One region of the Shewanella sp. BJSY2023SW001 genome, then DNA from elsewhere that is predicted to be linked to it. Evidence: predicted binding sites of a transcription regulator. Region 1 holds the regulator's gene; the other holds the start of a gene.
The links. Region 1 encodes FliA, which starts transcription of late flagellar genes. Its sites were predicted from a motif close to CTAAAGNTNNNNNNNNNNNNGCCGATA; they were not measured.

Region 1 (13,141 bases):
GCAAGCGAATTAAGAGTTCAGCTTCCGCTTTGGGTAGCTCACACTCACGGATCAGCTCATCGACACCGGCTCCCAGTTGCACCATTTTCATTGCCCGGCTGTATAGCTTGGCCTGAGGGTCCTGCTGCATTGACTCATCCAGACGAGCATTTTGCTGCGCGAGACGTTTTTCAAGCTCCAACACCCGACGGCCAACGCCTATGGTACCGCTACGCAGCTCCTGCAGCTCCCGCTTGAAGGACTCTCTTTGTCGGTCGCTTTCCTTGACCAGGACAGTTAACGCCTCAACCTTGTTCCTGAGCTTGTTGCTTTGTTTTTGCAGATACAGCACCAGTCCGAGACAGGCAATGACATATACCAGCGCAGCGATCAAGAAACCATCGCCCATCATGGGTTAAAACTCCTTTTCCACCAAGGCCTATCAGATCTGTGCCAACTCGGCCCATTCATCATCTGAAAGCAGCTTGTCCAAGTCGACCAAGATCAATAGCTCATCACCACGGTTGCTGACGCCCTGAATAAACTTGGCACTCTCTTCGGTACCCACATTCGGCGCGTTATCGATTTCAGAACGGCGCAGATAAACCACTTCAGCCACACTGTCGACCAAAATACCTATCACCTGCTTTTCCGCTTCGATAATTACGATTCGGGTAGAGTCGTCCACTTCTGAGGAAGGTAAGCCAAAACGCGAGCGGGTATCAATAACAGTCACCACATTACCGCGCAAATTGATGATCCCCAATACATAGTGAGGAGCCCCCGGAACCGGGGCAATTTCGGTATAACGCAATACTTCCTGAACCTGCATCACGTTGATGCCATAGGTTTCGTTATCCAGCCTGAAGGTTACCCACTGGAGAACGGCATCGTCCTTGCTTGCAGATACCGCTGCTACATTTCTTGAATCAGTCATATTTACCTCAGTCTATCGGATCCTGACAACCTAACCCGGCATTGAGCATTTCAATCAATGCCTGCACATGTAAAATGCCACACATTTGTTCTTTCACTACTCCGGCCAACCAGGGGCGTTTACCTTGACTGCCTCGCCAGTTGACCTGCGACTTGTCAATTTTGACCGCATTGACCAAAGACTCACAAGCCAAACCCCAATTACTGTTTTCCAATACTACAAGATATTGATAATTTACGGATTGCGCCAGTTTATCGTCGTATTTTTCCGGCATAACCCAGGCACAGGTATCAACGATATTCAGTTGTGAATCCCGGTAGCCCTGAACCCCCATAAACCAGCTTGGGCGTCCAAAAATATGATTAATACGCTCTATTCTGACGATACCGCCCAGACTTATCAGCGGCACCGCCAATGTCAGTCCCGCCACTTTAAAGAACAATACTTGAAACTCGTCTTCCAGTTGATCCTTAAGCGGTTCTATGGGCACTGCCGGTGCGCCGACTTGCGTCTCCAATTGCACCACTTCCTGTCGCTCAGGCTCTGTTAGCTCTTGGGTCTGAGCCTGTTCGCTCACGGCGGCATCAGTTTGAACATTCAACTGCCCGGCAATAGCTTCAACCTGCGGTTCAAGCTTGTTAACCGTTTTCAACGGCGTTTCTGTAGCCACTTCAGCCGCTTTCGTCTCAGCAACCGCCTCTTTAAACACCGGCGCCAACAACTGCTCCAGCGCATTGCGGTCAAGTGTCGGCGTCTTCTGCGCTGCCGGATATTGCTCGGCACTTGTATCAGGCCGGGAAATGACCGTCATCTTGGGCTCAGCCTCTATTGGCGCAGCAGTATTATCCCTTAACCCAGTGGGTGTCGTTTGGGCTGCCGGGTCAGACTCAGTCAGCAACAGGTTGAAATAATCAAAAACAGTCTCATCAACCGATTTTGACATGATTAAACTCCCCCGCCAGCAGATAATCGAGCAAACGCTCGTAGGCCTTCACCCCCCGCGTGTTGGGGGCATAGTGGGACGCCGGCAGGTGGGCCAAACTGGCGTCGCGAAACTTGGTATCCACAGGGATCACATCCGGCCATAAGGTATCGCCGTATACCTCGCCGAGATGCTGCAAAGCTGCGGGCGAAGCCTTGGTGCGTCTGTCATACATGGTTGGCACTATGGAGTAACTGTAGCGGATCTTCTTCGAGCGCCCCATCAGCTCCATAGTTTTGATCATTCTATCCAGGCCTTTAATCGCCAAAAACTCGGTCTGAACCGGGATCACTATATGTTGGCTGGCTGCCAGAGCATTGACCATCAATACCCCCAGCACAGGAGGACAGTCGACCAAGGCGACATCATAGTCATCCTCAACCGAGTTGAGAATATTACGCAGCACCAGCCCCATGCCTTCCTGGTGACCAAGGGCGCGATCCAAAGTGGCCAACGCCATAGTTGCCGCCAAAAGATCGACTCCCTCAACCGAGGTGGGAACCGCATGCTGCTTTACCAAAGAGGTGTCAAGCTGCTTATGAGCCAGAAACAGGTCATACAATGAGCCTGGCACCTCTTCCGAATCTATGCCCAAATAGTAACCCAGCGAAGCATGGGGATCTGTGTCTATCATCAGAACCCGCTGACCACGCTTGGCCAGCGTGCCCGCCAAACTGGCTACTGTTGTGGTTTTGCCCACTCCGCCTTTTTGGTTTGCAATGGTCCAGACCTTCACTTTCTGCCCCTTATTCTCGCCTTGTCGGCCAACTCGTGAAACGAGCCACTATTATTGTCGTTCTTGTCTTGTACGGCTACTCATTACCCTCTTCACGGGTAGTGACCCGGATCCCACCGTGAGGTAAACGTATTACTTTTACGCCATTTTCCAACTCCGTCACCCTGGCACCTTCAGTCTCAGCTTGGGGCGCTGGCGTTACAGCAGTGCCTTGAACCGTTATTTTTTCAGGGTTCTCTGCGGCCGCTGCAGCCCGGGGAGCTTGCACTTGAGGCGATACATCCGCTGCCGTCTCTGCCCCCGATGCCACCTTAGGTCTAATCACATCCAATAAGGATGCAGTCTGCTGCGGATGACGGCTCATCCAATCGGCAATAATCGCCGCCTGTTCATCCGGCACCATCAAGAGCACTTGGGACGACTCAAGCTGGGTGACTTCCTCACTCAGTTGCTGGTTCTTTTGTCGCAAATCCCAGTAAAGTGCAGCCACAACCAACAGAGCAACCAAACATAAAAACAGCGCCAACCGGTATCCCAGTATGCGCGTTTCGTTATCAGCCACGAGCCGACTCTCGCAATATCGCTTCAGCCATATTATCCAGCGAAATGGACTGGCTGGAGATACCAGCGGTTGTCACTGCCTGCGGCATACCATAAACAACACAGGAAGCTTCATCCTGGGCCCAGATGGTAGCGCCAACACCTTTGAGCATGCGCGCCCCTTCACGGCCATCGGCGCCCATTCCCGTCAGGATAACCGCCAAAACATCACCACCAAACGCCTTGGAAGCTGAAGCAAAAGTGATATCGACACAGGGCTTGTAATTCATGTCTTCATTGCCGGCGAGAATTTTAATCCGGCCTGAGGCCCCTGAACGCTCCAGCATCATTTGCATGCCGCCGGGCGCAAGATAAGCGCAACCGGGCCTGAGCATGTCACCGTTGACAGCTTCTTTGACTTCTATCTTGCACAAACCATTAAGCCTGCTGGCAAAGGCCGGTGTAAAAGCTGCCGGCATATGCTGCACCAATAAAATGGGATGTGGATAGTCCGCCGGGAACTGGGTCAATATTCGCTGTAATGCCACAGGCCCACCGGTGGAAGTGCCTATCACCAGCAATTTATATTGCTTGCCGCTGGCTCTTGCAGGCGCCGCCCCCGTATTGCGTCTCTGCAATTGGCGATTGGCAGCAATACTTGCTGCTGTAGAGCTCTGGCGCTGCAAACTGCTTGACGCTGCTGGTCGGTTTGACGAACCAGCAGGCGTAGGTGTTACGTTCGGCCGAACTATGGGGCGAAATATCCGCCTGCGTCCCAACGCCTTGACCCTTTGCTGCAGCAAACGAATCGCTTCATCCTTGTTGGTGGCAATATCTTCAAAACGCTTGGGTAGAAAATCCAAAGCCCCGGCGTCCAGCGCATCCAGGGTCGCCTTGGCGCCATCATGGGTTAAAGAGGAGAACATCAGGATAGGTGTCGGATGAGTGGCCATTATCTGCCGCACGGCGGTTATTCCGTCCATTATCGGCATTTCAATATCCATGGTGATTACCTGAGGCTTGAGCTCAGCGGCCAGCTTAACGGCTTCGGCACCGTTATTGGCCATTCCTATCACTTCAAGCTCAGGATCCTGATTGACTATTTCGCTGACTCGTCGTCGAAAGAAGCTCGAATCATCGACAACCAAAACTTTAATGGTCATTTAAATCCTTATACAGCACTTCAACGCTTGGACTTGGCGTAGTGCTTCAATAATCCTGGTACATCGAGGATCAGCGCAATACCGCCGTCCGATGTTATAGTGGCCCCCGCCATCCCCGGCGTACCGTGCAACATGGAGCCCAGCGGTTTAATCACCACCTCTTCCTGACCTATCAGGGCATCCACCACAAAGCCTATCTGCATAGTGCCAAGCTGCACTATAACCACATGGCCATGCTTCTTGTCACCATGTTGGAAGCTCATGGGTTTACGGCTAAGCCAACGTTCGAGATAGAACAGCGGCACCGCTTTTTCCCTGACAATTACCGTCAGTTGTCCATCCACTATATTGGTCTTGGTCAGATCCAGATGGAAAATTTCATTCACACTGGAGAGCGGCAAGGCAAACACTTGCTTGGCAACTTCCACCATCAGAGTGGGCATAATCGCCAAGGTCAAGGGTACCTTAATCTCCAGACGGGTGCCTTTACCTTTGGCTGAATCGATATGTACAGAGCCGTTAAGTTGGGTGATACGGGTCTTAACCACATCCATCCCCACCCCACGGCCGGAAATATCAGAAATCTCTACCTTGGTCGAGAAGCCGGGTGCGAAAATCAGGTTATAGGCTTCCTGATCGGACATACGGGCAGCGCTGTCTTCATCCAGCACGCCACGACTAATAGCAATCTCTTTGAGTTTTCCAGCGTCCATACCGGCGCCGTCATCCTCAATTTTAAGCAGAATATGATCACCTTCCTGGCTGGCTGCCAGGGTAATCACCCCAGTTCTGGGCTTACCATTGGCCTCACGTACATCAGGCATTTCAATACCATGATCCACTGAATTACGCACCAGGTGCACCAGAGGGTCGGCAAGGGCTTCGACCAGGTTCTTATCCAGATCCGTGTCTTCACCTATCATCCGCAGATCTATCTCTTTATTGAGGCTGCGGGCCAAATCGCGAACCACCCGAGGGAAACGACCGAATACTTTCTTAATCGGCTGCATCCGGGTCTTCATCACAGCACCCTGCAGATCGGAAGTCACTAGGTCCAGATTGGCCAGCGCCTTGGACATCTCCTCGTCTTCACGGGATATCCCAAGACTGACCAGGCGATTACGCACCAATACCAGCTCACCGACCATATTCATGATCTCATCCAGACGAGCCGTATCAACCCGAACTGTGGTTTCCCCCTGCGGCACGCTGGCTGCAGCCTTGGCAGGTGTAGCCTCTTTAGCAACAGCTGGAGACTTGGCCTGAGGTTTGGCGGCGGCTTTAGGAGCCTCGACTTTGGCAGTTGCAGCTGTGACCTTTTGTGTAGCCGCTGCAGGCGCTTTGGACTGGGCTGCTTGAGATGTAGAAGCTTGAGATACCGAGGGTTGGGATACAGCAGGCTCTGAACCACTGGCTTTAGCCCCTGGACCGACGCCTTTGCCATGTAACTCATCGAGGAGCTTTTCAAACTCATCATCGGAGATTTCATCGGCATCGACACTGGCAGATGCGGCTTCCTCAACGACTGCGCTGTTGGCTGCAGGCGCCGCGGCAAACTGCCCCTTACCATGCAACTCATCGAGCAGTCGTTCAAATTCATCGTCAGTGATGTCATCCGAAGAAGAACTTACAGAGGCGCTGTCGCTGGAGTTGGTAGCATCACTACTCGGGGCCGGAGTACTACCGGCAGAAGGCCCCTTGCCTGAACCATGCAAGGCATCCAGCAAGGCTTCAAACTCGGCTTCATCGATTTCATCTATACTGGCTGCACCGCTTTGGTTCGATGTCTCGGGGGATTGTGAAGTTGGCTCCTCAAACAGCTCCACCGCGGCGCTATCAAGCATGCCATCAAATAACTCATCAACACTCTCATCGCCGATTTCAACTGCGGCAGGCGTTTCCGCCTGAGCCTGTTCTGAAGGCAAAGGCGCACCTGAGCTAAGCAGCTTAAGTTTCGCCAATAACACTTCATCTGCAGCTTCCTGCTCCTGACCGGACTGGGTTTGGTTGAACATGGTGTTAATCGTGTCCAACGCTTGCAGTATGATATCCATCAACTCGGAGTTGACACTGCGCTTACCGGTACGCAATAAATCGAAGGTGTTTTCTGCCTCGTGGCAGACATCCACCATGGGCCCCAACCCGAGGAATCCTGCACCGCCTTTGACCGTGTGAAATCCCCTGAAGATGGCGTTGAGCAAATCTGTATCTTCCGGATTATTTTCCAGAGATACCAGCTGTTCCTGCAACAGCTCAAGGATCTCGCCAGCTTCAATCAAAAAATCCTGGAGTATCTCTTCATCAACATCAAAGGCCATTAAATTGACTCCTAATTAGAAACCCAGACTTGATAGCAGATCATCGACTTCATCCTGACCATTCACCACGTCTTCGCGTTGCTCTGCGTTCAGTATGGGACCTTCTGCCTCTATGCTCTTATCCTCAGCGCCACAGAGATCATCCAGCGGCTGCTCACCGAACACGGTCAGCAAAGAAACCAAGCTGTTTTCCACTTCCCGCACCAGTTCTATGACCCGACGGATCATCTGTCCGGTCAAATCCTGAAAATCTTGAGCCATCAGTATCTGATTCAGTAATTCCCGCAGCCGACAAGCATCGGCTTCACTCTGTTGCATAAAGTGTTGTACGTCATGACACAGGCCCTTGAACTCATGCAAGGCCAAATCACGGCGCATCAGCTTATCCCAGGCTGGTTTGACATTTTGCAGGTTGGTGCTCAAAGCATCCGACAAAGGCAGGCATTCTTCGACTGCGTCCATAGTTTTGTTGGCTGCTTGCTCTGTCATATCAATGACATAGGTAAGACGTTCTTTGGCATCGGGGATATCAGTGTTGGCAAGCTCAATAAGGCGGCTATCTACCTGAAAATCCACTAAGGCGTTGTGCAACTGGCGGGTCAACTTACCGACTTCTTCGAACAGATCCCTTTGCAGGGGAGCCGCCAGTTCCCGCAGCAATTCGTCGGCCTTGTCCTGCTCTCCCTGACTGAGCAGGGCAACCAATTCCTGTGCCTGCTCCAAAGTCACCAGCCCGGATGTCTCTGCTTTCATTGCATCACCCCACTCAACCGAGCCGTTCGAAAATCTTATCCAATTTCTCTTTCAACGTAGCCGCGGTAAAAGGCTTAACAACATAACCATTCACGCCGGCCTGAGCCGCCGCAATAATCTGTTCACGTTTGGCTTCGGCAGTTACCATTAACACAGGGATATGTTTGAGATGCTCGTCGGCGCGAATCGCCTTGAGCAGATCGATTCCCTGCATCCCAGGCATATTCCAGTCGGTCACGACGAAGTCAAAGTCGCCCTTTTGCAGCATAGGCAGAGCTGTTGAACCATCGTCTGCTTCCTGGGTGTTATTGAACCCCAGGTCTCGCAACAAGTTCTTAATGATCCGTCTCATCGTTGAAAAGTCGTCAACGATAAGAATCTTCATATTCTTGTCCAAGGTTTCCTCCGGTGAGCTGACATACTTATAAGTTGCTCAATCATTAATTACGCTTGTGTCCAATGCTTGAGTTTGGCTTTCAGCCTCAGCATGGCCTGACTATGGATCTGGCTCACCCGGGACTCACTTACCTCAAGAATGACACCAATCTCTTTTAAATTCAGTGCTTCGTCATAATACAGCGACAAAACCAAGGCATCGCGCTCTGGCAAGCGCTTAATGGCATCGGTTAAGGCTGATTGGAATTGGCTTTGAGCCAGGCCCTCAAAAGTGTCATCTGCCGGCATATCTTCCGACATCAACACATCGGGCGCTACCCCCAAATCTTCTATTCCTATGATTTTACCGGTAGAAACATCATTGAGAATATGATGATATTCATCCAACGACATCTCCAATCGCTCGGCAATTTCACTATCACGGGCATCCCGCCCCAACTCCTGTTCAAGCTCATCCATCACCTGAGCGACTCGCCGGTTATTGCGATGAACCGAGCGCGGAACCCAGTCGCCACGGCGTATCTCATCTATCATGGCGCCACGGATGCGGATCCCGGCAAAGGTCTCAAATTTGGCGCCTTTGCTGCCATCAAACTTGGATGAAGCTTCCAGCAATCCCATCATGCCGGCCTGCAGCAGGTCATCGAGTTGAACCGATGCAGGCAGACGGGCAAGCAGATGATGGGCTATTCGTTTTACCAGCGGTGCATAATGCTCAACGATCTGTGTCTTATCGTTTAAACCTGCGTATGCAGCCGCTTTATTCACTCGTACCATCCTCTCGGTAATCTGTCCTTTGAACCAAGCGCTCAACAAAAAACTCGAGATGCCCCCCAGGTTGCTGAGGTATAGGCCAGCTCATAATCTTGTTTGCCAGTCCATGATAAGCAATACTGGCCGGAGACTTGGGATAAGCTTCCACTATCAGTTTCTGTTTCCGCACCGACTTACGCAGATTCTCGTCGAACGGGATAGTTGCCACAAGTTCAAGTGCCACATCCAAAAATCTGTCTGTTACTTTACTGAGCTTAGCAAATAACTCCATCCCTTCCCGCAAACTCCGTACCATATTTGCGACAATTTTGAAGCGGAACACACCATGCTCACGACTGAGTATCTTAATCAGCGCATAAGCATCGGTAATAGAGGTGGGTTCATCACAGACAACCACGAGTACATCCTGTGATGCACGAGAGAAGCTGAGTACCATATCCGAGATCCCGGCGGCCGTATCGACTACCAAGATATCAAACTGGGTTTTCATTTCGCTGAAGGCGCGGATAAGCCCGGCGTGCTGTGCCGCAGTCAGTTCGACCATGGCCTGGGTGCCCGAGGTGGCAGGAATAATGCCTATTCCTTTTGGGCCACGAACGATAATATCATCAAGTTCAGACTCTCCCGATAGCACATGGGACAAATTGCGTTCGGCGCGTAGGCCGAGCATCACATCCACATTAGCCAACCCTAAGTCAGCATCCAAAACCAGGACACGTTTGCCTTTTTCTGCCAGAGCAACCGCAGTATTGATGGAGACACTGGTTTTACCCACGCCCCCCTTGCCTCCGGTCACGGCAATTACTTTTACTTTTTCGTTATTTGGTTGATTCATCATTCGTAAACCGCTCGCTTGGTCCCGGGTCATAGCTTTACTCAAATGCATAGGTCATCTCTTCTGACCTGGCTTTATTATTAAAATGACTTGCTTCAGTCTTGTTCAGTATGGCCAATGCCTGCTTGGCCAAGGTCAGGGTATCGGCGACCTGCATATCCTCAGGAACCCTTTGACCATCAGTAATATAACTTAATGATAATCCACTTTGGATCAACACGCTCAACGCGGCCCCCAAAGAGACGGACTCATCAAGTTTAGTTAAAACCGCCCCCGCGAGATCAATTCGCTGGAAATGACTTACCGCCTCTTCAAGCACCCGACGTTGGCCGGTCGCCGAGAGCACCAGATAGCTACGAATAGGCAAACGGGTATTGGCGGCAAGATTATCCAGTTGTTGGTACAGGCGCATATCCCTTTGACCCATACCAGCGGTATCTATCAAAACCAGCTTCCGGCTGCGGAACTGATACAGTATCTGCTCCAACTCATTGAGGTCATGAGCTTGCTTCACCGGGCATCCCATTATTTTGCCATAAGTTGCCAATTGCTCAAAGGCTCCGATGCGATAATGGTCCATGGTAACCAACAATACGGAATCCGGGCCATGGTGGGCAATAAAACGGGCCGCCAGTTTAGCCAATGTCGTGGTTTTACCGACTCCTGTAGGGCCGACCAGGGCGACAATTCCACCCTGACGCATTAAATCATCCCCCTGATTATCAAGCAGGTTTGCCAGACTTTGCGGCAAGGCATGTCCAAGCTCAGCGCTTTGATAGTGCTGACTCAGCGATGCCAGACGCTCGGCAACTTCAGGGGAGAATTCAGCTTCCAATAATTTACGTTCCAGCATAGCGCCGACGGGATCGGTGCGGCTGCGCTGATCCGCCATTAGACTGGACAGCTGGTGCGTCAACAAGCCGCGCAGCGAAGCCAGCTCTTCACGCATGGCCTCCATCTCTTGCTGTTGCTTGGCGCTGTTGCCCTTGCTTACCCGCTCCGGTGTCTTTTCCCGCAACTGTGGTGCAGGTTTGTGCTCTTCAGTAAGCCCTTGGGCCCAAGCCGGCATCTCGAGTTCCTTGACGTTACTTTGCTGCCCAAGCTGTTCATTCAAACGGCTCTGTTGCCGCTCAAGTAAAGCTTGCAAAGAGTCGGCCACAGGCTCTGGTTTGGCTTTTCTGCTAGTGTGTACATGCCCAGCGCCGAGGGAGACTTTATCCTCTCCCAATTCCATAAAAGGCGATGCGGTTGGTGCCGCTGCTGGCTTGGGGTCGTCATAATCAACCGCTGCCACTATTTCGATGCCGCCGGTAACCTTTTTATTGGACATGATCACGGCATCTGCGCCCAGAGTCTCTTTCACCTGAGCCAGGGCTGCGCGCATATCTTTGGCAAAAAAACGTTTAATCTTCACTCTCGGTTACCCCTGTTGGCCAACGGCTGACACTATACGTATCTGTTTCTCGTCTGGGATCTCCTGATAAGAGATCACCCGCAGATTGGGAATAGTGTGCTTAACAAAACGAGACAGGGTAGAACGCAGCATGCCGGATGTCAGCAATATGGCGGGCTGACCAACCATTTCCTGCTTCTGGGCTGCGCCTGCCAGTGACTGTTGCATACGCTCTGCCAGTCCCGGCTCGATATTCGGACCTTCGCCCCCTGTCGCCTGCATTGACTGATGCAACATCTGTTCCAATTCTGGCGCCAAAGTTATGACGGGGATTTCCGGCTCAGGACCGGCTATCTCCTGCACTATCATACGTTTGAGGGCAATACGCACGGCGGCGGTCAACACCTCGGTATCATTACTTTTGGGCCCATACTCAAGCAAAGTTTGCACTATGGTACGCAGATCCCGAATCGACACCCCTTCATTAAGCAAGTTTTGCATCACTTTAACCACATTCCCCAAGGTCATCACATCGGGAATAAAACCATCGACCAATTTGGGCGAATGCTTGGCCAGCATATCCAGCAACTGTTGCACTTCTTCATAACCCAGCAGTTTGGAGGCGTTGTTGGTCAAAAGTTGGCTCAGATGAGTGGCCACCACAGTGGCGGCATCCACAACCGTGTAACCCAGGGTTTGGGCGTGTTCTCTGAGCTCGGGTGCAATCCATACCGCATCCAGACCAAAGGCGGGATCTTTGGTTTCTATGCCATCCAGCTTACCAAATACCTGGCCCGGGTTGATTGCCAATTCGCAATCGTGACGCACTTCGGCTTCACCACTGGCCACCCCCATCAAGGAGATACGATAGGCATTCGGGGAAAGGTCCAGGTTGTCGCGGATATGCACCGCCGGCACCAGGAATCCCAGCTCCTGAGACAACTTCTTGCGAACCCCTTTGATACGGCCAAGAAGCTCGCCGCCCTGACCTTTATCCACCAAAGGAATAAGGCGATAACCCACCTCCAAGCCTATGGTGTCAACATGACGCACATCGTCCCAACTAAGCTCTTTAGGTTCGCTAAGGCTTTTCTCGGTCGGCCCTTTCTTGGCCAGTTCCAGCGCCTGTTGTTTGTTCTTTTCATTGCGCTTATAGATAAAGAAAGCGCCCACAGAGGTCAGTACTGCAAAGGTTAAAAATGCCAGATGTGGCATGCCGGGTACTATTCCCATCACAAAGAGCACTGCCGAAGCGATCATCAAAGATTTGGGATTGTCGAACATCTGCTGTACGACCTGCTGTCCCATATCGCCGGACTCATTCTGGCGGGTCACCATCAGCGCCGCAGCTATCGACAACAGCAGCCCGGGGATCTGCGCTACCAAGCCGTCACCTATGGTCAGCAGGGTGTAAATCTCTACCGCTTGGGAAAAACTCAGCCCGTGCTGGACTATACCTATGATGAAACCACCGAGAATATTGATCACCAAGATCAAAATACCGGCAATCGCGTCCCCTTTAACAAACTTGGAGGCACCATCCATAGAGCCGTAGAAGTCAGCCTCGCGGGTCACCTCTTCGCGGCGCACCCTGGCCTGCTCCTGGTTAAGGATCCCAGCATTGAGGTCAGCATCAATCGCCATCTGTTTACCCGGCATAGCATCCAAGGTAAAGCGAGCACTTACCTCAGAGATACGCCCTGCACCTTTGGTCACCACGGCAAAGTTGATGATAATCAGAATGAGGAACACCACCAGACCCACGGCATAGTTACCGCCGATCACCACCGAGCCGAAGGCTTCAATCACTTTACCGGCGGCATCACCACCATTGTGACCTTCAAGCAACACCACCCGGGTAGAGGCGACGTTAAGCGCCAGTCTGAGCAAAGTGGCAACCAGCAAAACGGTCGGGAAAGCGGCAAAATCCAGCGGCCTTTGGGTATAAACAGCCACCAAGAGCACCACCAGCGCCAAAGCGATATTGAAGGAAAACAGGATATCCAGCAGAAAGGCCGGCATAGGCAAAACTATCATGGCCAATGTCGCCAGCACCAGAAGCGGCGTGCCTACGCCCTTGAAGTTTGCCGGTTTTACTTGCCTCAGTTGCCCGAGCGTCGCTTTAACATCCATTCACTATTAGCCTGAAGTTTGACACTTGGGCTGAGTTCAGCAAGTTTCACGCCAAGTTCACCTCAATACTGCTTGTATTCATCCGGAATGGGTTGATTGAGAGGAATGGGTTTGGGCCGTGTGCCCTTGCCTTTTTGGTATTGCCTGAGCTGGAACACATAGGCGAGCACTTGGGCCACAGCGGTGAAAAGACCTTCGGGGA
Region 2 (19,268 bases), on a different contig from region 1:
AATTCTGTGATGGCGCAACATTAAAGGATCGTCACAAAAATAGCAATTATCCCTTAGTCATATGACTCTGCTTCATCAAAAGCTGAATTAACTTCAGCATTTGCTCTCGCCTACTGAGGCTTCTTTTACCCAACAAATGACCCAAACTGCATTTTTATGCAGGCATCTTGGGTATTTGTTGACACTTACCCGTTTGATATGCAGAATGAGCGAGATTTTCTGAATAACGACAGAAGAAGATAATGCAAGCAAGCAAAAATCAGGATGAGCTAATCAGAACCTTCAAGGCTCTGCTTAAAGAGGAGCGCTTCGGCTCCCAGAGTGAAATAGTCAATGCACTGCAAGCCGAAGGCTTTGCCAATATCAACCAGTCCAAAGTCTCGCGCATGCTGAGCAAGTTCGGTGCCGTGCGCACCCGTAACGCCAAGCAGGAGATGGTCTACTGCTTACCGGCCGAACTTGGGGTGCCAACTGCCGGCAGCCCACTGAAGAATCTGGTATTGGATGTGGATCATAACCAAGCCATGATAGTGGTACGTACCAGCCCGGGGGCGGCGCAGTTAATTGCCAGGCTGTTGGACTCCATCGGCAAGCCAGAAGGTATTCTGGGCACTATTGCCGGTGATGATACTATCTTTATCTGCCCTTCCAGCATCAAGACCATTGATGAAACGCTGGAAACAGTCAAATCACTGTTCAATTACACAGACTAAGTTGAACATTTCATAAAAAAACGCCCCTCAATGAGGGGCGTTTTTGTCGCTATCGCGTTATTAATCATCAAACTGGATCATAAAATCCAGAGATGGGGCAAAGAAAGAGGAACCTGTTACCGCCTGAGTAAAGTGCATCAGGTGATCATGGTGTCCTTCTCCGTCACCGAAAACCATACTGTGAAGCATCTTTTCGAAATGGCTTGGTGTCTTACAAGTAGAGATAAACATCAATCCCTGTTGTTTGACTGAACCATAGGGCATGCTCTGACGCAGGATCTCCATCGACTCACCATTGTCATACTTGAGATTTACCCGCTTGATATGCGCCGTCAGCGGTTTGTCTTCCGAGGCGTACTCTATGTTGTCCTGCTTGGTGCGACCTATGATGTCTTCCTGCTTTTTCTGCGGCAGTCTGTGCCACTTACTCAAATTGTGGACATATTTCTGTACATGAATGTAGCTACCGCCGCGAAATGCATCGTCTTCATCCCCTACCAGGGCCACAGCTTGACGACCTCTGCCCTTGGGGTTTTCTGTGCCATCGACAAAACCGGTCAGATCGCGGCTGTCCATAAAGCGGAACCCGCGCTCCTCCTCCTCCAGTTCGGCCAACCCTTCCAGCATTTCGTTGACCTCATTGGCCACCAGATGAAGAATATCCAGGCGATCACAACGCAGGTGAATAAAGATATCGAACTCTATCGCCGGCGCATCCCGGTTACCCGACTCCATCGCGGGGAATGGCTTGAGTTCAGCCGGTCTGCTTCCCGGATAGAGGTGATCCCAAAAGTTGGCACCAATCGCCACAAAGGCATTAAAGGCACTGTCGGCATACTGATCTGCCAGCTCATACAAATACTGGGCAACATTGGCCAGACAAGGGCGCAGTTGTGACTCCCCGCCTTCGTTGGCATTGAACATCAGATAAACACTGTGCAGATTTCCCTCTGCGCAGATCCCCAGCTGTTCCCGTGGCATAACCTGTGTATCCATTTGCAATCTACCCTTTCAGATTAATTCATCTTCGGCCTTATTATCCGCAACTTGAGCATTAATTTGAATTAGCTCACGCACGTTTTTGCCGATTACTTTCAATAACCTGATGCTTGTCCGTCTTTACGGGACTCGGACGCTCCCCGATAAACGCCACTTTCAACATTAACGCCTATGGCCTGATAACCACCGAAAGCCCCGAGAGAATCACTTAAAGTATGCCCCTTTTTCATCAGCTCACGGCGGGTTTCCATGGAAAAGCCCGACTCGAGGCTGATATAACCGCCATCTGTCATCTGCTCGCCGGTCGGTTGGCTGGAACCTGTATGCAATATTCTCGGAGCATCGCCCGCCTCCTGCAGGTTGAGGCCAAAATCAATCAGATTAATCATGATCTGGGCATGCATCTGGGGTTGGGTGGCTCCCCCCATGACACCAAAGCTGAGCCAGGGCTTGCCATCTTTGGTGACAAAGGCCGGAATTATGGTATGAAACGGTCTTTTACCCGGTGCATAGGAATTGGCACGCCCGGGAGTGAGATCAAACAGTTGGCCTCTGTCCTGAAGCACAAATCCCAAATCCGGAGGCGTCATGCCTGAGCCCATGCCACGATAATTGCTCTGGATGAGGGACACCATATTGCCTTCTTTATCGGCGGTAGTGAGATAGATGGTATCACCGTGTAAAAGATTGGGATTACCCGGCTCAACACTGGCGGCGGCTTTGTCAGCATCGATAAGCTTGGCTCTGGCGTAGTTGTATTCTTTGGAGATAAGTGACGCTACCGGCACTTTGGCAAAGTCCATGTCAGCGTAGAACTTGGCTCGGTCGGCAAACGCCAGCTTTTTTGCTTCCACGAAATGATGCACATATTCGGCGCTGTCCAGCCCCATGGCCTTGAGATTAAATGGCTCCAGGGTTTTAAGGATCTGCAGTGCCGCTATCCCCTGGCCGTTGGGGGGCAGCTCCCAGATATCATAGCCCCGATAATTAACCGATACAGGTTCAACCCACTCACTCTTGTGAGAAGCGAGATCTTCATAGGAAAGATAACCGCCCTGTTGTTGCATATAGGCGGCAATACTGCGGGCTATCTCTCCTTTGTAAAAGACGTCCCTGCCCCCCTTGGCAATTTTTTCATAGCTGTTGGCCAAAGCCGGATTTCGAAACAATTCACCGACGGCCGGCATGCGGCCGCCTGGCATATAGGTTTCTTTAAACCCCGGGTATTTGGCCAGCTTGTCACCGCTTCGCGCCAGATAGAAGGCGATGAGCTCGGAAACCGGAAATCCTTCACGGGCATAATGAATAGCCGGCGCCAGGTTATCCTTCATGGGCAATTTGCCGAACTTGTCATGCAGTTCATACCAGCCATCCACGGCACCGGGCACGGATACGGGCAAAGGTCCATAAGGCGGCAGATGCTCAAGCCCTTTTGCCTTGAGCATCTCCAGCGTCAGAGAAGCCGGACTGCGGCCAGAGGCATTAAGCCCATAGAGCCGCTGCTCTTTGGCGCTCCAGACAATGGCAAAAAGATCGCCGCCTATGCCAGAACCAGTAGGCTCCACCAACCCCAGCATGGCATTGGCGGCAATCGCGGCATCCACGGCGCTGCCACCTTGTTTGAGAATATCGACCGCCACCTGAGTCGCCAGTGGTTGGCTGGTTGCCGCCATACCATTAACCGCATAGACTTCAGAGCGGCTCGCAAAGGCCGCGCCCGTGATTCTATCCATCGCCATGCTTCCCGTGCTGCAGCAAACAGCCAAACTCCCGATGACGCCGAGTAACAGCTGACGACATGAGCTGTTGCTGATATTCCGTATCCCTTGTGCGTCCTGCATTTTATTATTGCTGTGGTTATGCATCTCGCCTCCGCTCTCATCCCGGAGCGGCGCATGGGCGAGTCCGGGGTTCAGTGAATACCTATGGTGAATTCAATCAAACCGATTGTTTGGTATAACACAGAGACAAACAAATTATCACCCACAGCAAACTTATGAAACAATTGTTGTTAACAGCCATTACCGAACAACACCAGCGGATGTTCCAGTGTCGACAGCCTGACTCTCTGCCCTGGAGAAAACTGTACCTGATGACTACGGACCTCTAGAGTGACGCCCTCTTGCTGCACATCATAATGGCAAACATTGCCCAGAAAACGCCGCTCGGTAACCACGGCCAGCCCCTGTTCGTCGGGTTGTAACTCCAACTGCTGTGGCCGCAGCAACAACTCACCCTGCCAGTTCAGTGGCAAACCATGGGGCAAAGAGCTCTTAAGGCGGCCGATTTGAGTATCGACACAGTGCTCGCAGCTGACCTTGGCCTTAAGATAATTACCACTGCCGAGAAAGTCCGCCACATAGCGATTGACCGGGTTGGCATAGAGAGTTTCGGCACTGCCTTGCTGCACTATTTTTCCATCTTCAAACAGCGCCAGGGTATCGGCAAAAACAAAGGCCTCATCCTTACTGTGGGTCACAAATACGGCGCTGACGTTACGGCTCTTGAGGATCGCGCGAATCTCCAGCATCAGCTCGCCGCGTACCTGGGCGTCTATATTGGAGAAGGGTTCATCCAACAACAGCAGTTCAGGTTCATAGGCAAGCGCCCTGGCAATCGACACCCTCTGTTGTTGACCGCCGGACAACTCGTGGGGATACCGTTCACCAAGCCCCGGGAGCTTGACCAAATCCAACATCTCCTCGAGCCGGCTCAGGCGCTGCGCCTTGTTCAACCCCTTGACACCAAAGAGGATATTCTGCGCGACCGTCAAGTGGGGAAACAGGGCATAGTCCTGAAAGATCATCCCCACGCCACGCTCCTCTCCAGGAACCTGCAGCTTATCCGTGGTTACTGCACGGCCGCTGATATGAATTTCACCGGCGGAGACCGGCTGCAGTCCGGCAATGGCTCTGAGCAGAGTCGTTTTACCACAACCACTGGGTCCGAGCAGGGCGGCAATTTCACCGGCTTGCAAAGTAATGCTCAGCCCTTTGAGCACCTGCTGGGCGCCATAATGGCTATGGAGTTGCTTGACACTCAGGGTCGACATCAGTTGTTTTGCTCCAGCGAACGGTTGAGATAAATCAAGGGCACCAGCCCCACCAACACAATAACAATAGCCGCCAACGCCCCCTGCTCCAACTGCTCATCGGAGACGTATTGGAACACTTGGGTGGCCAGGTTGTGAAACCCGACAGGGCTTAGCAACAAGGCAGCCGGCAACTCTTTCATCGCCTCGATAAATACCAGCAGCAGAGCGGCAAAAATACCGCTGCGCAGCAGTGGCAGATGGATTAATGCCAGTACTTTACCCGGTGTCTTGCCCAGGCTGATGGCCGCCATGTCAAGAGAAGGCGACAGCCGTTTGTAACTGCTCTCTATGCTGCCGATGGCGATGGCGGCAAAGCGAATACAAAACGCCAGCACCAGGGCGGCGATACTGCCGGTGAACAAGAGCCCCGGGCCTTGACGCTCGAACAGAGCGTAGAGATCATCGATTCTGAAATCGAGCCAGGTCAGCGGAATAAGCACGGCAATCGCCAGCACAGTGCCCGGCAGTGCATAGCCGGTACTGACCAGACGGGATGGCAGCATGTCCCACTTTCGCGGGCTCAGGCGGCGAATGAACACCAAGAGGATAGCCAAAAGCAAACACAATACACTGCTGATGGCGGCAACCGTTAGGCTGTTGAGACTGTACTGCCAAAAGTCACTGTTCCAGCTCTGCTGCCAGTAATCCAAGGCGTAACTGCCGAGAATGACAAATGGCAAAACAAAGGCCAGCAGCAGCAACAGCGAGCAGTAGCCGAGCGCCAACCACTCACGCCAACCTTTAAGCCGGTAAGGCTCCGGCGCCTCAAGCAACAGCTGCTTTTGAAATAATTGTTGTTTACGCCTCGCCATACGCTCCAGCGCAAACAGAGTAAAAACACCAAGCAACATCAATAGCGAAATTTTAGCCGCGGCCGCCAAGTCACCATAGGCTCGCCAGGTATCGTAGACAGCCGTGGTCAGGGTGGATACCGCAAAATAATTGACCGTCGCCAAGTCAGCCATGGTTTCCATGGCCACCAGGGCGACACCGGCCGCCAGCGCCGGGCGCGCCATTGGCAGCGACAAACGCCAGAAACTCTGCCATGGCGAGCAGCCCATTACCTTGGCCGCATGCTGCAAACTTAAGGACTGCTCCAGAAACGCGGTGCGCCCCAAGAGGTAAACATAAGGGAAGAGCACCAGCGACAACATCACAGTGGCGCCGCCCAGAGTTCGAATATCGGGAAACCAGTAGTCGGTTACCGATTGCCAACCAAAACTTGCGCGTAAAAAACGCTGCACAGGCCCGGCATAATCCAGTAAATCGGTATACACATAAGCGACAATATAGGCCGGCATGGCCAGCGGCAACAACAGAGCCCACTGGAACAGGCGCCTGCCGCGAAATTCACAGCGCGCCACCAGCCAGGCAGCAGGCACCGCCAAAAGCAGACTGCCGACACTCACTCCCAACATCAGCCAAAAAGTATTGGCTATGTATGACGGCAACACAGTGGCAAACATCTGCCCAAAGCGGGTTTCACCCGGTTCAAACGCCTGCATGACCAGCGCCAGCAACGGCGCCACCATTAAGCCGCAGACGATAAACCCCGCCCACGACCAGCCCCTGGAGAAGGTCAGGATCACAGCTATTCCCCCATAGCCTTTGCAGAAACGCCTTCAAGCTCAGAGATCAAACTTAACCTCATCGAGCAGTCTCAGCGCCGCCTGATGATGCTCTGCCAACTTGTAGACAGGCAAATCATCGGCTTTAAAGTCTCCCCAGGATGCCACCAACTCTGAGACAGGCACATCGGCCTTGACCGGATATTCCATATTGACCTCAGCATAGCTCTGTTGGGCGGCATCCGAAGACAGATACTCCATCAGTTTGAGGGCATCGGCCGAGTTAGGCGCATGCTTGGCCAGCGCCATACCCGAGACATTGATATGGGCACCACGATTTTCCTGATTCGGGAAGTTGATCACCGCCGCTTCGGCCCATGGCCGCTGTTTGGGATCTTGCAGCATCTTGCCGTAGTAATAACTGTTGCCGATGGCGATATCACACAAACCTTCTTTTACCGCCTGCACCTGCGCCCTATCGTTACCCTGAGGCTTACGGGCCAAGTTACTCTTCAGTCCCTGAAGCCAACTCTTGGCATCAGCTTCACCGTGGTGGGCTATCATGGAGGCCACCAGCGCTATGTTGTAGGGATGCTTGCCACTACGCATACACACCTTACCCTTGTAACGGGCATCGGCCAGGTCTTCATAGTTGATTGTCAGCGGCCCGAGGCGCTCCTTGCTGGAATAGAGATTACGCACCCTCATAGTCAGGGCATACCAGTTTCCTTCGGGATCCCGGTATTGGGCCGGAATATTCTGCTTGAGTGTGTCACTTTCCACCTGTTTGACCAACTGCTTGTCCACCAATTCCTGCAAGCGGGAAAAGTCAGACGTCAGCACCAGATCCGCCGGTGATAAGCGTCCTTCACGGGCCAATCTATCGGCAATGCCATCTTTGGCAAACACAAAATTAACCTTCACCCCGGTAGCCTGACTGAAGTCATCCAGAATGGGCTTGACCAAAAACTCCTGACGATAGGAATAAACCGTCACCTCATCGGCGGCAACCACCGGCAACATCAAGCTGGATGCGGCCAACGCACTGCCAAGTATCAGACCTGTCTTGTAGCTCATATTATTCAGTACCTCATGTTGGATGAGTAATTTAATGAGAACTATTTCTAATCAACTTTATTTTCAGCCTAATGCAAAAATTCTGACAAGGGGAATACAGATGAAAACAGACAGAATGGCAGTGGCTGGGAGCAAAGCAATTGGAATCGGCCAAATTGTCGCAAACTAAACTAAACTGAACCTTAAAACTTATACATGGAGAGAGGAAGTATCTTGGATATTTTGGAAATCCTGCTGGCTGTGGTGTCTTTGCTACTGATCTTGTTTCTGTTCCGTCACAGGTTAAGACCTGAAAAGCGTCGGCAGGACAGACCCTCTGCCCCCAAAGAGAAACAATATCACTGTGTCTCCATAGTGTTGACGCCAAATGCCTGCCAAGCGATAAGAGCGCTTGAAGGCAAGCGTTTTCTGTCAAAGGAGGCGCCCCGGCTCCCCTTGGCGGAATGTGACTGCAGCCAATGCGACTGCAAGTATCAACATCATGAAGACAGAAGAGTTCCCTTCAGCGATCGGCGACTGGACTATGGCATGAGCCGTGACCTCTATGGCGTCTTCGGTGAAACCAACCGCAGAACCCACCCCAAGGGCAGGCGTTACTCGGACTTGGCCAAACCGCAAATCACCGAGAAATCACCCAGGACGAGTATCTCGGAAACTCTGCCTGATTGATGCCGATTCCAGCCAGTATGCCAAGGCCGGTGCCACTTTACGCCAGTCGAGATCCGGATGACGAAAATCAAGGTATTCGAGTAGCACCAACAGCAGTACCTGTCTGGCATCGAGTGGGCCGCTCGCAATAATTCCCTGACGCTCCACCTCCATTAAGGCTCTGAGCAGGGCCTGCTCGAAACGGCCGCTCCAGAAAGATGAACGAACCCCCTCCTCTTCACGCATCTGTTCCTGCCTTAAGCCAACGGCGCTATCCAGCGCGCCTTTGAGCAGCGAGAACTGGCACTCATAAGCCCAGTTTCCGGGTGGTCCAAAGAAACAATTCTGGCCGAATTTGTCGTCCAGAAAGCGAGCTATGACTTCGCTGTCGAACAGTGCGGCGCCATCATCCAAAAGCAGACAGGGAATTTTCCCCAAAGGGTTAACCGACAGTAACTCGTCACTGTTATCGAAAGGATTGACCAGCTTTTCATCCAACGCCAAACCCAGCTCGCGGGCAATAACCCTGACCACGCGGGCATAAGGCGAAGCTGTAGAGTAATAGAGCTGCATCCAGACTCTCCTGTTACCAGTATTTTTCGACTGTTATCTGTCCTGGGGCCCGGCGCAGGTTTTTGGCCAAGCCTTTATCGATAAGTGCCGCCGTAGCCCCCTGGATCATCCCGGGATTACCACAAAGCATCAATTGCGAGTCCTTTGCACTTATGTTCAGCCCGGCCTTGGCCTCTATCTCACCACTTTGCAGGCCATCCGGGATGCGACAACGCAACGCACCATCAAAATCTTCACGAGTGACACAGGGCACAAACACAAATTGCTCGGGATAGGCCTGTTGATAGCCGCGGATCTTATCGAGATAGGCAAGATCCTGCGCTTCTCTTACCCCGTAAACCAGAACCACCTTATCAAACCGCTGCCAAGGCTCAGGAGTATCCAACATGGAAAGAAACGGCCCCACAGCCGTACCTGTTGCCAAAAACCACAGGTGACGCCCCTGTAATTCTCCTTTTGGGATCTCATCCAAAGTCATAAAGCCGGTGGCTTTGTCTGTCACGCTAATACTGTCACCCGGCTGCAAAGATTGCAGATCCGGTGACAACTGGCCTTGATCTACCGCCACCGCCAGTATTTCAAGATAGTCAGTCCCAGGGGCATTCACCAGCGAATAGGCCCGGGCGATACGTTTATCATCCCGCAGCTGACTGAGCTTGATAAACTGGCCGGCAATAAACGGTGCTATCTCGGCGGCAATCCTCAGGCTGAATAACTTGCTGTTCCAATCGATACGCTCAATGACCCGACCTTCAGTCCACATAGCTTCTCCTTAGGTAACACAAGACGATTATTGCAGCATAACCCCATATTCAACCAACAAAAACCCCTCATAGTGAGGGGGTTATCTGCAGGTAAGATTTCGCATGATCTCGATTATTCCTGCTCTGTGCTAAAGCTATCTCTGAATGCCTGCAACCCTTGCTGTACCAGAGCGTAAGTTTCATCCACCCCAGTCTTGATTTCGCCTTCCAGCACCTTGAGCCCGGAGAGGATATCCGTCGCCTCTTTAAAGCCCTGATCTATGGCGCCGCCGATAACGTCCATAAAACCGGACAGCTGACTGTCAAAGTCCATGCTGGAATTTTGCTGCTGGTAGACACTGAAGAACTGAGTCGCAAAGCTAACAATTCTGTCGGCCGTGGCCTCGGGAGAAGTATCTATCTGCTGCTCCTGCACCTGCTGCAGGGCATTTTCACCCATGTAGGGTGCCAGTTCTTCATTGATGGCCTCAATCGCGGCGCGATACAAGAGACTCATGGGTTCGTTGCCACTATTGAGACTTACCTCCTCCTGCGCCGCCAGAATAGCGTTATTCATCAACTGCTGACTGACATGGCGGATGCTCTTGCTACTGGCGACTTCAGATACCGCCTTGCCATGATTACCATCCAGTTGTTGGGTCTTATCCTTGGCCACCTCAGAGACCTGAGCGCCATGATTGCGGATTTCCATCTTGGTTTCCTCGTATGAAAAGCGTGTCCCAGGTTAATTATCGACCAATTCAGCAATTAGTTTAGTGATTGTTTACCCAGGCCGATACTCGGGCTATGATCCCACATGTTATTTAAGTATTTGATAGAAAATAAAAATGGTAAGAATTTTTCTACTGCTTTGTCTTTCAGTGCTTTTTGGTTTGCCGTCCCAGGCCGCCAACACTAATCAAACCATATTCCTGGTTAGGCACGCGGAAAAAGCTCAGGGAAGCGATCCCGGGCTGACAGCCGCCGGTAAGGCGCGAGCCGAGGCTCTGGCAGCGGCACTACAGGACACCCAACTGCAAAGGCTGATGTCGAGTGAGTTTCGCCGAACTCAGGAAACCCTGGGACCAATTGCAACAGCCAAACAACTCAGGATTGAGGTGTTTCCAGCCAAAGGCGGCTTGGAGGTTCACATCAATGCCATAGCTGATGCGGTCAAAGCCAGCCAAGGCAATGTGCTGATAGCCGGCCATAGCAATACGATTCCGGCCATCATCAAGGCACTCGGTGGCCCCCTTGTTAGTTTGGATGAGCAGCAATACGATCAACTTTTTATTCTCACCTTGGCAGAACAGGGGCCCACGGGCCTGGTAACCAGCCACTTTGGCAGTCAATAAGGATAGAAGATGCGCGAGCAAAACTGGTTTATGTGGGGCCTGGAACTCTTTTCCGGCCTGTTTTTGATAGTCGTCGGCTTAGGACTCTTGGTAATCACTTATATGTATATCGCCGATGTGATGCAAACCAAGCAGGCGGTGCGGCATAACTACCCTGTTGTCGGACGATTCCGATATTTCTTCGAGAAAATGGGCGAATTCTTCCGCCAGTACTTTTTCGCTCTCGATCGGGAAGAACTCCCCTTCAATCGTGCCGAGCGTAGTTGGGTCTACCGAGCGGCGAAAAATGTCGACCGCACCATAGCCTTCGGCTCCACCAGGCCACTGGAAGCCAACGGCAGCATACTGTTTATGAACACCGCCTTCCCCACGCTGGATCAAGACGTTGTACCGCCAACACCTGTGATTATTGGCCCTGACTGCGAACATCCCTTTGCCACCAGCGCCATTTGCCATATTTCCGCCATGAGTTTCGGCGCTCTTTCTCGCCCAGCTGTTACCGCCCTTTCCCATGGGGCAGCCCAGGCAGGATGCTGGCTCAACACTGGCGAAGGCGGCCTCAGCGCCCACCACCTCAAGGGAAACTGCGATCTGGTATTCCAGATAGGCACTGCCAAATATGGCGTTCGCAACGCTGAAGGGCACCTGGATGATGACAAGCTCAGGGAAGTGGCCGCTCACTCTCAGGTGAAAATGTTCGAAATCAAACTCAGTCAGGGAGCCAAGCCAGGCAAGGGGGGAATTCTTCCCGGGGTAAAGGTAACCGAAGAGATAGCCGCGATTAGAGGGATCCCAGCAGGAGAGGATTCCATCAGTCCCAACGGCCATATCGAGTTTCATCATGTCGGCGATATTCTCGACATGATAGCCAGAGTCAGACAGGTGACAGGCAAACCCACAGGGATCAAAGCGGTCTTGGGTGATACTCACTGGTTGGAAGATTTTCTGGAAGAGATTAACCAACGCGGTCATGACTCGGCTCCCGATTTCTTCACCCTCGACAGCGCCGATGGCGGAACGGGCGCAGCGCCGCAAACCTTGATGGACTATGTTGGCCTACCGCTGAAAGAGAGCTTGCCACTGTTGGTCGATCAACTGCGGCGGCATGGACTGAAGCAAAGGATCAAGGTGATAGCCTCAGGCAAACTTATCACGCCCTCCAGAGTCGCCTGGGCGCTGGCGCTGGGGGCGGATTTCACCGCCTCAGCGAGAGGGAATATGTTCGCGCTGGGATGTATTCAAGCGCTGCAGTGCAACAAGGATACCTGCCCCACCGGGATAACCACCCATAACAAGAAACTGCAACAAGGATTGGATCCCAGGGATAAATCCACCCGAGTCGCCAACTACAACAAGGCATTGCACCATGATCTGGGGATGCTGGCCCACTCCTGCGGGGTTACTGACCCAAGACAACTCAAACCACGCCACGTCAGAATCGTTACCCAAAGTGGCCTGTCGGTATCTTTGGATAAATACTACGCTCACTTCGATCAATGAGGTATTGTCACTGTCACCGAAGCGTAATAATGGTTAGATTGTGCGTTGTATCACAAAAGTGGTAAGATCTTGCGCCTAATCAAGACTTGCCACTTCCAGAGGATTTTGAAGTGAAAATGACATTTGTCAGTCAGGTCCCCAAGCCGGAAACGAGCAAAACTGCATCGCTCAGCTGCAAGAATTGCAGCCGTTTAATTGAGATTGAGGGAGAGATGCTCTGTTATCGCGGCGGTAAAATAACTGAACTGACACCGCTAAATGAAGCGAAAAATAGTTTCAACCTACTGTGCGACGGCTGGCAAGCCGACCGCAACCAAACCAAGAAATAGCATCAACTCAGGCTCAGCTACGCACTTCCCCTTGCGACTGAGCCTGCTTTCTTGACTCACTGATAATTCCTTCCAACGCCTCATTAAAGGGTTCTGCAGATACCATAGACAGAGTCAGGCCGCGGGTGGATACTCTCAGCCCGGCACGTAACTCGGTATGTAATTGATTGAGGGCAACATCATCCATACCTCGGGCCTTAAGCTCATCCGCCAGACAATTCCAATCTGTACGGACTTTGTCCTGCATTCCTTCAATATTGACCTGCAATACAATGTTTTCCATCTGTGCTGCCCCCATGGCTGACGCGACTTTGGACTTTCGAGTATGCGGCAGCCAGGCTGAATCAATGCTGAACTTGCACCGACTCATCAGCCTGTTTTGTGTGCTGGATCCGCCATAAACGCGCGTAATATCCATCGGCGGCCAACAGGCTATCATGGGTGCCGGACTCAACCAACTGACCTTGATGCAACACTAAGATTTTATCGGCATCCACCACTGTCGATAACCTATGGGCAATCACCAAGCTGGTATGACCCTTGGCAACTTCGTCGAGCGCCTTGAGAATCGCCCGCTCGGAGCGACTGTCCAGCGACGAGGTGGCTTCATCGAAGATCAGTATCGGCGAGCGCTTCAATATCGCCCTGGCAATAGCCACTCGCTGCTTTTCACCGCCGGAGAGTTTCATGCCTCTCTCACCCACCTTGGTCTGGGCCTGCTGCGGTAATGCCTCAACAAACTGCTTAAGGTGGGCCAACTCTATCGCCTGCCAGATTTCGGCGTCCGAAGCATCGGGGCGGCCATAGCGAATATTCTCAAACAGAGTATCGTTAAACAGCACAGTGTCCTGAGGCACTATGGCAATGGCTCGGCGCAGTGCATCTTGGGTCATATCGCGAATATCGATACCATCGACCCGAATCGCTCCTTGGCTGACATCGTAAAAGCGGAACAACAAGCGCACCAACGTCGATTTACCGGCGCCGCTTTCACCCACGACAGCCACCTTCTGCCCGGGCTCTATCTCAAAACTCACACCCTTGAGTATCTGCCTGTCACCATAGCCAAAGCCAACCGAGTCAAAGCTGATTCGGCCCTCTGTCGGCACGATATCCTTGGCCGCTGGGTTGTCTTTTACCAGCGGAGTCTTATCCAGCAGCGAGAACATCCGCTCTATATTGGCCAAAGCACCCCGAATTTCACGATACACAAAACCCAGGAAGTTGAGCGGCATAAAGAGTTGCATCATAAAGGCGTTGATCAATACAAAGTCACCCACAGTCATCTGTCCACGGGTCACTTCAAAGGCCGCCAGCCCCAGCATTAAAGTCATGGCGACAGCAATAATGGTGGCCTGACCGGCATTGAGGGCGAACAACGACAGACGATTCTTGCGCTTGGCCACTTCCCAGTCTGCCAACGCCTTGTCATACTCATTCGCCTCATAGGCTTCATTGTTGAAGTATTTGACGGTTTCATAGTTAAGCAGGCTATCGATAGCGCGGGTGTTGGATACCGAGTCGGCCTTCGCCGCCTCACGGACATAAGAGGTACGCCACTCAGTCGTCACAACAGAAAACAAACCATAGGCCAGTACGGAACAGAAGGTTATCAGCGCAAACCAGATACCATAATTCCACAGTAAAATGGCCACCACCATCAGGATTTCCAACAAGGTGGGTACTATGTTGAACACCATAAAACGCATCAGAAAACTGATGCCGCTGGTGCCGCGCTCTATGTCCCGCGATAATCCGCCGGTGCGCCTGTCGAGGTGAAAACCGAGATCCAGCCGGTGCAGATGTTCAAAGACCTGCAATCCCAGGCGTCGTATCGCCCTCTCGGTCACTCGGCCAAAGAGGGTATCCCTGATCTCCCCGGTGAGCGCATTGACTAATCTCAAGCTGCCATAAGCCAAAACCAGCGCTATAGGCACGGCCAACAGCTGCGCCGTTTGGGCGCTCCCCAAGTCATCAACCAAATGCTTCAACAGGAAAGGCAAACCGACACTGGCGAGTTTTCCCACAACAAGACACAGCAGCGCCAGGATAATCCGGCCCTTGTATTCCAACAGATAGGGCCAGAGAAGTTTGAGCACTTGCCAGTTGAGCTTATCGACGGGACCTTCAAGGTAAAGAGTTGGACGCATACATCTTGCCAGGAGAAAAGAGTGTTCCGAGTGTAGCAGTGAGTGGGGCCCAAGTCTGCGATCTGTTTGGCTGACCGCCCGGAAATAATCATCAGAAGCAGCACTTTAGAATGACAAAAATAACATTTAACCTAGACTAAATGGCTAGCAACGGAATTTTTATCGCCAAAATTCCTCCAAAGAGCGGAAAGATGGTTATGCATGAAAAAAGAATTTGCTACTCTTTCCTGCTAAGTACGGGCGGCAACGAGTGTTCAAAAATGTCAAACAAACCGGTCCGCACCGATTTTTTACTGTATCTGTTGAAGGAAATCTTATGTTGGATTCAAAAGTTCAATACCCGCCCCTGCCACTGATCCAAACCTGGGTATGGATGATGATCGAATCAGGCAACCCCGAGATCCAGGAAAAAGGCCGTAACAATCTGATAGCTTCCTTTGGCAGCCTGGCCAAGGCCAACGAATACCTGGCACAGCAAGCCCAAAAGTAAAGGCGCCAATGGCGCCTTTAACCCTATAATATTGACGCTCAACCCTGACGGCGCTTCAGCACGCTGTCATTGAGCATTGACAGCAGTTTCTCTGTATCATCCCAACCGATACAGGCGTCGGTAATACTTTGCCCATAACAGAGAGGATGCCCGGGATTAAGATCCTGACGCCCTTCCACCAGATGACTCTCCACCATCACTCCGAAAATCGCCTGCTGTTTAGCGGCAATCTGGCCGCAGACATCTTCAGCCACCAACATCTGACGCCGGAAGTCTTTACTGGAATTGGCATGACTGAAGTCAATCATCACCTTAGGTTTCAGGCCAACCTTCTCAAGCTGAGAACATATCCGGTTCACATGAGCTGAGCTGTAGTTAGGTTCGCGTCCACCACGCAGAATGATATGGCAGTCATCATTACCCTTGGTTGACACAATTGCCGAATGACCAAACTTGGTCACCGACAGAAAATGGTGGGGCGCGCTAGCGGCCCCAATGGCATCTATCGCCACCTTGATGGTGCCATCTGTGCCGTTTTTGAATCCCACAGGACAAGACAGGCCTGACGCCAACTCGCGGTGAACCTGAGACTCTGTGGTACGGGCGCCGATGGCGCCCCAACACATGAGGTCGGCCATATATTGCGGGGTAATCATATCGAGAAACTCACCCGCGGTTGGTACCTGGCTGTCATTCAATTCCAGCAGCAGTTTGCGGGCAGTTCTCAGGCCGTCGTTGAGCTTGAAGCTGTTATCCATGTATGGATCGTTAATCAGCCCCTTCCAGCCCACTGTCGTTCTGGGTTTCTCGAAATAGACCCGCATCACCACTTCCAACTGATCCTGATAGGCCGTTCTGAGTTTGGCCAAACGCGCACCATATTCCAGCGCGGCCTCAGGGTCGTGAATAGAGCATGGGCCTATCACCACCAGCAGGCGATCGTCCTGTCCATGCAGGATTTTGTGAATATTCTTCCTGGCTTTAAAGACGGTGGATGAGGCGCGTTCGGTTGCCGGAAATCGTTCCAGAATGGCTATCGGTGGCAGTAACTCTTTAACTTCATTAATCCGTACATCATCATTCTGGTAATACATAAACGTCACACAGCTCCGGCTATTGATAAGAATCTCTTGTTTTGAATAACAGTTTCAATCTATCCGCTATATTCAACCAATGCAATTAACTTATATGGATTTCTCTGCAATTCATGTTATTTCTTATTTTTTGTATGATAATCCCTGCCTTCTAATGAGAAATTCCCTAAACACAGCCTTGTTGATAAACAAACCACCAACACCACCTTTCAATCAAGGATTAGCCCTTATCGCTACAAGCTCTCACATGGTTTGAATCAAACCCTATTGAATTCCTATTTATAGGCAAGTAACTCATTTATAGAGTGCGCTCAAAAGTGACTCCCACCTCTCATGATCAACTGTTATATTTAACTAAAAAATCAATAAATTCCTACATATACAACTACCCATTCCAATTGGCTTAACCTAGCCAATATTTCAACAATTGACTTGCCGCAAGCAAACATTACAACTAACTTGATTAGCGGATAAGCATATTTATCCATTCACAAAATAATGATAATCAACAAGAGAAATGCGACATGAAAATATCCACCACCCTGATGATGTTGGGTCTTTGTAGTGTCTGCTCCCTGAGTCATGGCGCCACCGGCGTCGCCTTTGTCCATGGAACAGGAAAACAAACCGATGCCCTGAACGATTACTGGACCCGCGAGTTTGTCGATTCAGTTCGTCAAGGTATCAGCACCCCGAGTAACTATCAGGTCATCAACTGTGACTTCGAGCAATATATGTGGGATGAGGCCGCTGCCGGCTGTTTGGTCGATCAGCTGCTGAGCTTTATCAACGCCCGCAATCTGGATCAACTGATCCTTATCACCCACTCCAATGGCGGCAACATAGTGCGCTGGGTCTTGTCCAATCCCACCTGGGATGGACGTTATCCAGCTGTGATCAACAGCATCAGCCGAGTGATAGCGCTGGCGCCTTCCAGTGCCGGTACACCACTGGCCGATGCCGTCACTCAAGGCAATGTGTTTGAAACCAGTCTCGGCTGGCTGCTCGGTTACGACAGTGACGCCGTCAAACAGCAGCAAGTGGGCTGGATGGCGCAATACAACAGTCAATGGCTGTACGGCACAGCCGGGCGTCCTTCTCTGGGTAAGCCTTTTGAAGCTGTTGTCGGCTCAGACGTGGAATCGGCAGTTTGGGACAGCGACAGCTATTGCGGCGGTTATCAGTACCAGGTCGGGTTGGAGACCACCCAAAACTGGTTGGATAACTGCTCCGACGGTTTTCTTGAGTGCAGCTCCCAGAGTGCCGCCGGCAGTGTCTGGTTTACCGATAAGCAGAAAACCCGTGACAGAGAACCTTTGAGTCACCATCAAAGCCGCCGGGCCTGTTTTAATCTCGACACCCTTCTGCGCAATCATATCTGAGGAGGTAAGTATGAAGATGCATATCAGCAAGACACCGCTGCTGGCAGCGATACTCCTGAGCCTCACGGGTTGCCAGGATGATACCAAGGTAGCACAGAACCAGCAGCCCAAAAGCCTGACCTTGGCCATGGCTCCGCCCCAGGCAAGCGATATCAAAGCAGGAGAAGAGCTAGATACAGGGCAATTGCCGCCCTTGAATACCTCCAGGGAAGATGTCAGCTTTGTCAGGGCGCTGTCAGGGGAGTATCAAGCCCAGCTGCCGGACAAAACCGCCAGTGCCAGCAGTGATGAATACTGGTTGATGGTTACAGGCTCCGAGCTTAACCAAGGCATAGAGCTGCCATTAACCCAAGGCAGCAGCGTTATCCGTCTGGCGCCTCGCTGGGATAAAAGCAGCGGCGCCCCGACGGCCCCCAAGAGCATTGCTCCGGACGCAGTTCAACTCAGCTCAGCCGCAGGCAAAACTGAGAACAAGCGTCTTATCCGCCGCGCCGTAGACTCTGAGTCTCTGGCCAGCGCCGGAATGGATGATGACTCCAGTGCCCTGTTGCTGAGCTCAGATATCAAGCCCGGCCTCTATCGCCTGCAGGTCGCCGCAGCGCTGACCGCCACTGACAACTATCTGGTTAATGTCAAAGAGAAAGGCTCTGCCTATCATCTCAAGTTAAGCACCCCATCATCACTCGAGGCCAACACCCATCTCGAGTTGGAGCTGGCGCTTGAGAACGATAAGGCCCTGGGTTCACCTCGTTTGGCCAGTGCCCGGCTACAGCAAGCAAGCGGCGAGCAAACCCCACTGCAACTCAGCCAAAGTGGCAACAGCTGGCGACTGCAAAATGAGCAGCTGCCCATGCCCTCAAGCAATGCGGGGTTCAGTGAATTGGTAGTCGATATTGAGACCCAGGTGGATAACACCTTGGTACGACGTACAGTCAAGACCGCCTTCAAGCAGTTCTATCCATCGGCGCGGCTGGCACCCGAAATCAAAGTGGGTTGGCAAAATGGTCTGCCAAGCACTCTTAACTTTACGCTGGAGCTGGCCCAAAGTGGTCGTTTTGGGGTGTCGGCAATACTCACAGGGACCGATGCCCAAGGTCGGGAAATCGCCATACTGCAGAGTGAGACTGCGGCCTGGCTGACACAAGAGCAAAACAGTCTGCAGTTGCCTCTAAACCTTGAGCTAATCCAAAATTCGGGCTTAAAGCCGCCCTATGGTGTCAGGGCCGTTGAGCTCAAGGATATGGGGCAGATGGCGCGCTTGAGTTACCGCGACAAGGCGCTGAGTTTCGATGCCCTTTAAGGCCAGCTTTCAGGCAGAGAGAAACTTATAACCAGAAAGCAACTTATAGCCCAAAGCAACTTATAACCCAAAAGCAACAAAGCCCGATACAGATGTCAGCATCGGGCTTTTTACCCTACAACTTGGCTTAACCAATTGCGCCTTTATAACCCCGCTCTTTTAGCCAAGCTTTTGAATCAATGCCCTTCCATCGCATGCAACTTGGCCTGATAGCGTTTTTTCTGCTCGCCGTCACCGGCCAGCGCCAACGCCT

Region 2: the regulator FliA is predicted to act here: its motif matches at 10,166-10,192, upstream of ACMHXH_RS14435 (DUF5610 domain-containing protein).

What each region holds. Positions count from the first base shown of each region.
Region 1 is NZ_JBKORF010000071.1:16,513-29,653, forward strand. It holds gene ACMHXH_RS16105 (DUF2802 domain-containing protein) at 1-388, opposite strand, end outside; gene ACMHXH_RS16110 (chemotaxis protein CheW) at 422-916, opposite strand; gene ACMHXH_RS16115 (chemotaxis protein CheW) at 924-1,859, opposite strand; gene ACMHXH_RS16120 (ParA family protein) at 1,843-2,634, opposite strand; gene ACMHXH_RS16125 (membrane anchored protein in chemotaxis locus) at 2,711-3,196, opposite strand; gene ACMHXH_RS16130 (protein-glutamate methylesterase/protein-glutamine glutaminase) at 3,189-4,337, opposite strand; gene ACMHXH_RS16135 (chemotaxis protein CheA) at 4,358-6,655, opposite strand; gene ACMHXH_RS16140 (protein phosphatase CheZ) at 6,671-7,408, opposite strand; gene cheY (chemotaxis response regulator CheY) at 7,422-7,805, opposite strand; gene ACMHXH_RS16150 (RNA polymerase sigma factor FliA) at 7,853-8,572, opposite strand; gene ACMHXH_RS16155 (MinD/ParA family protein) at 8,565-9,446, opposite strand; gene flhF (flagellar biosynthesis protein FlhF) at 9,451-10,827, opposite strand; gene flhA (flagellar biosynthesis protein FlhA) at 10,834-12,939, opposite strand; gene flhB (flagellar biosynthesis protein FlhB) at 13,002-13,141, opposite strand, start outside.
Region 2 is NZ_JBKORF010000063.1:46,183-65,450, reverse strand. It holds gene argR (transcriptional regulator ArgR) at 243-713, shown strand; gene ACMHXH_RS14475 (Dyp-type peroxidase) at 774-1,709, opposite strand; gene ggt (gamma-glutamyltransferase) at 1,808-3,451, opposite strand; gene ACMHXH_RS14465 (ABC transporter ATP-binding protein) at 3,724-4,767, opposite strand; gene ACMHXH_RS14460 (ABC transporter permease) at 4,764-6,395, opposite strand; gene ACMHXH_RS14455 (Fe(3+) ABC transporter substrate-binding protein) at 6,435-7,397, opposite strand; gene ACMHXH_RS14450 (hypothetical protein) at 7,665-8,120, shown strand; gene ACMHXH_RS14445 (glutathione S-transferase N-terminal domain-containing protein) at 8,082-8,672, opposite strand; gene ACMHXH_RS14440 (ferredoxin--NADP reductase) at 8,686-9,435, opposite strand; gene ACMHXH_RS14435 (DUF5610 domain-containing protein) at 9,549-10,127, opposite strand; gene ACMHXH_RS14430 (phosphoglycerate mutase family protein) at 10,264-10,770, shown strand; gene ACMHXH_RS14425 (FMN-binding glutamate synthase family protein) at 10,780-12,270, shown strand; gene ACMHXH_RS14420 (hypothetical protein) at 12,387-12,599, shown strand; gene ACMHXH_RS14415 (hypothetical protein) at 12,613-12,882, opposite strand; gene ACMHXH_RS14410 (ABCB family ABC transporter ATP-binding protein/permease) at 12,944-14,749, opposite strand; gene ACMHXH_RS14405 (hypothetical protein) at 15,066-15,239, shown strand; gene aroG (3-deoxy-7-phosphoheptulonate synthase AroG) at 15,278-16,333, opposite strand; gene ACMHXH_RS14395 (hypothetical protein) at 16,858-17,715, shown strand; gene ACMHXH_RS14390 (DUF4785 domain-containing protein) at 17,726-19,015, shown strand; gene ACMHXH_RS14385 (hypothetical protein) at 19,192-19,268, opposite strand, start outside.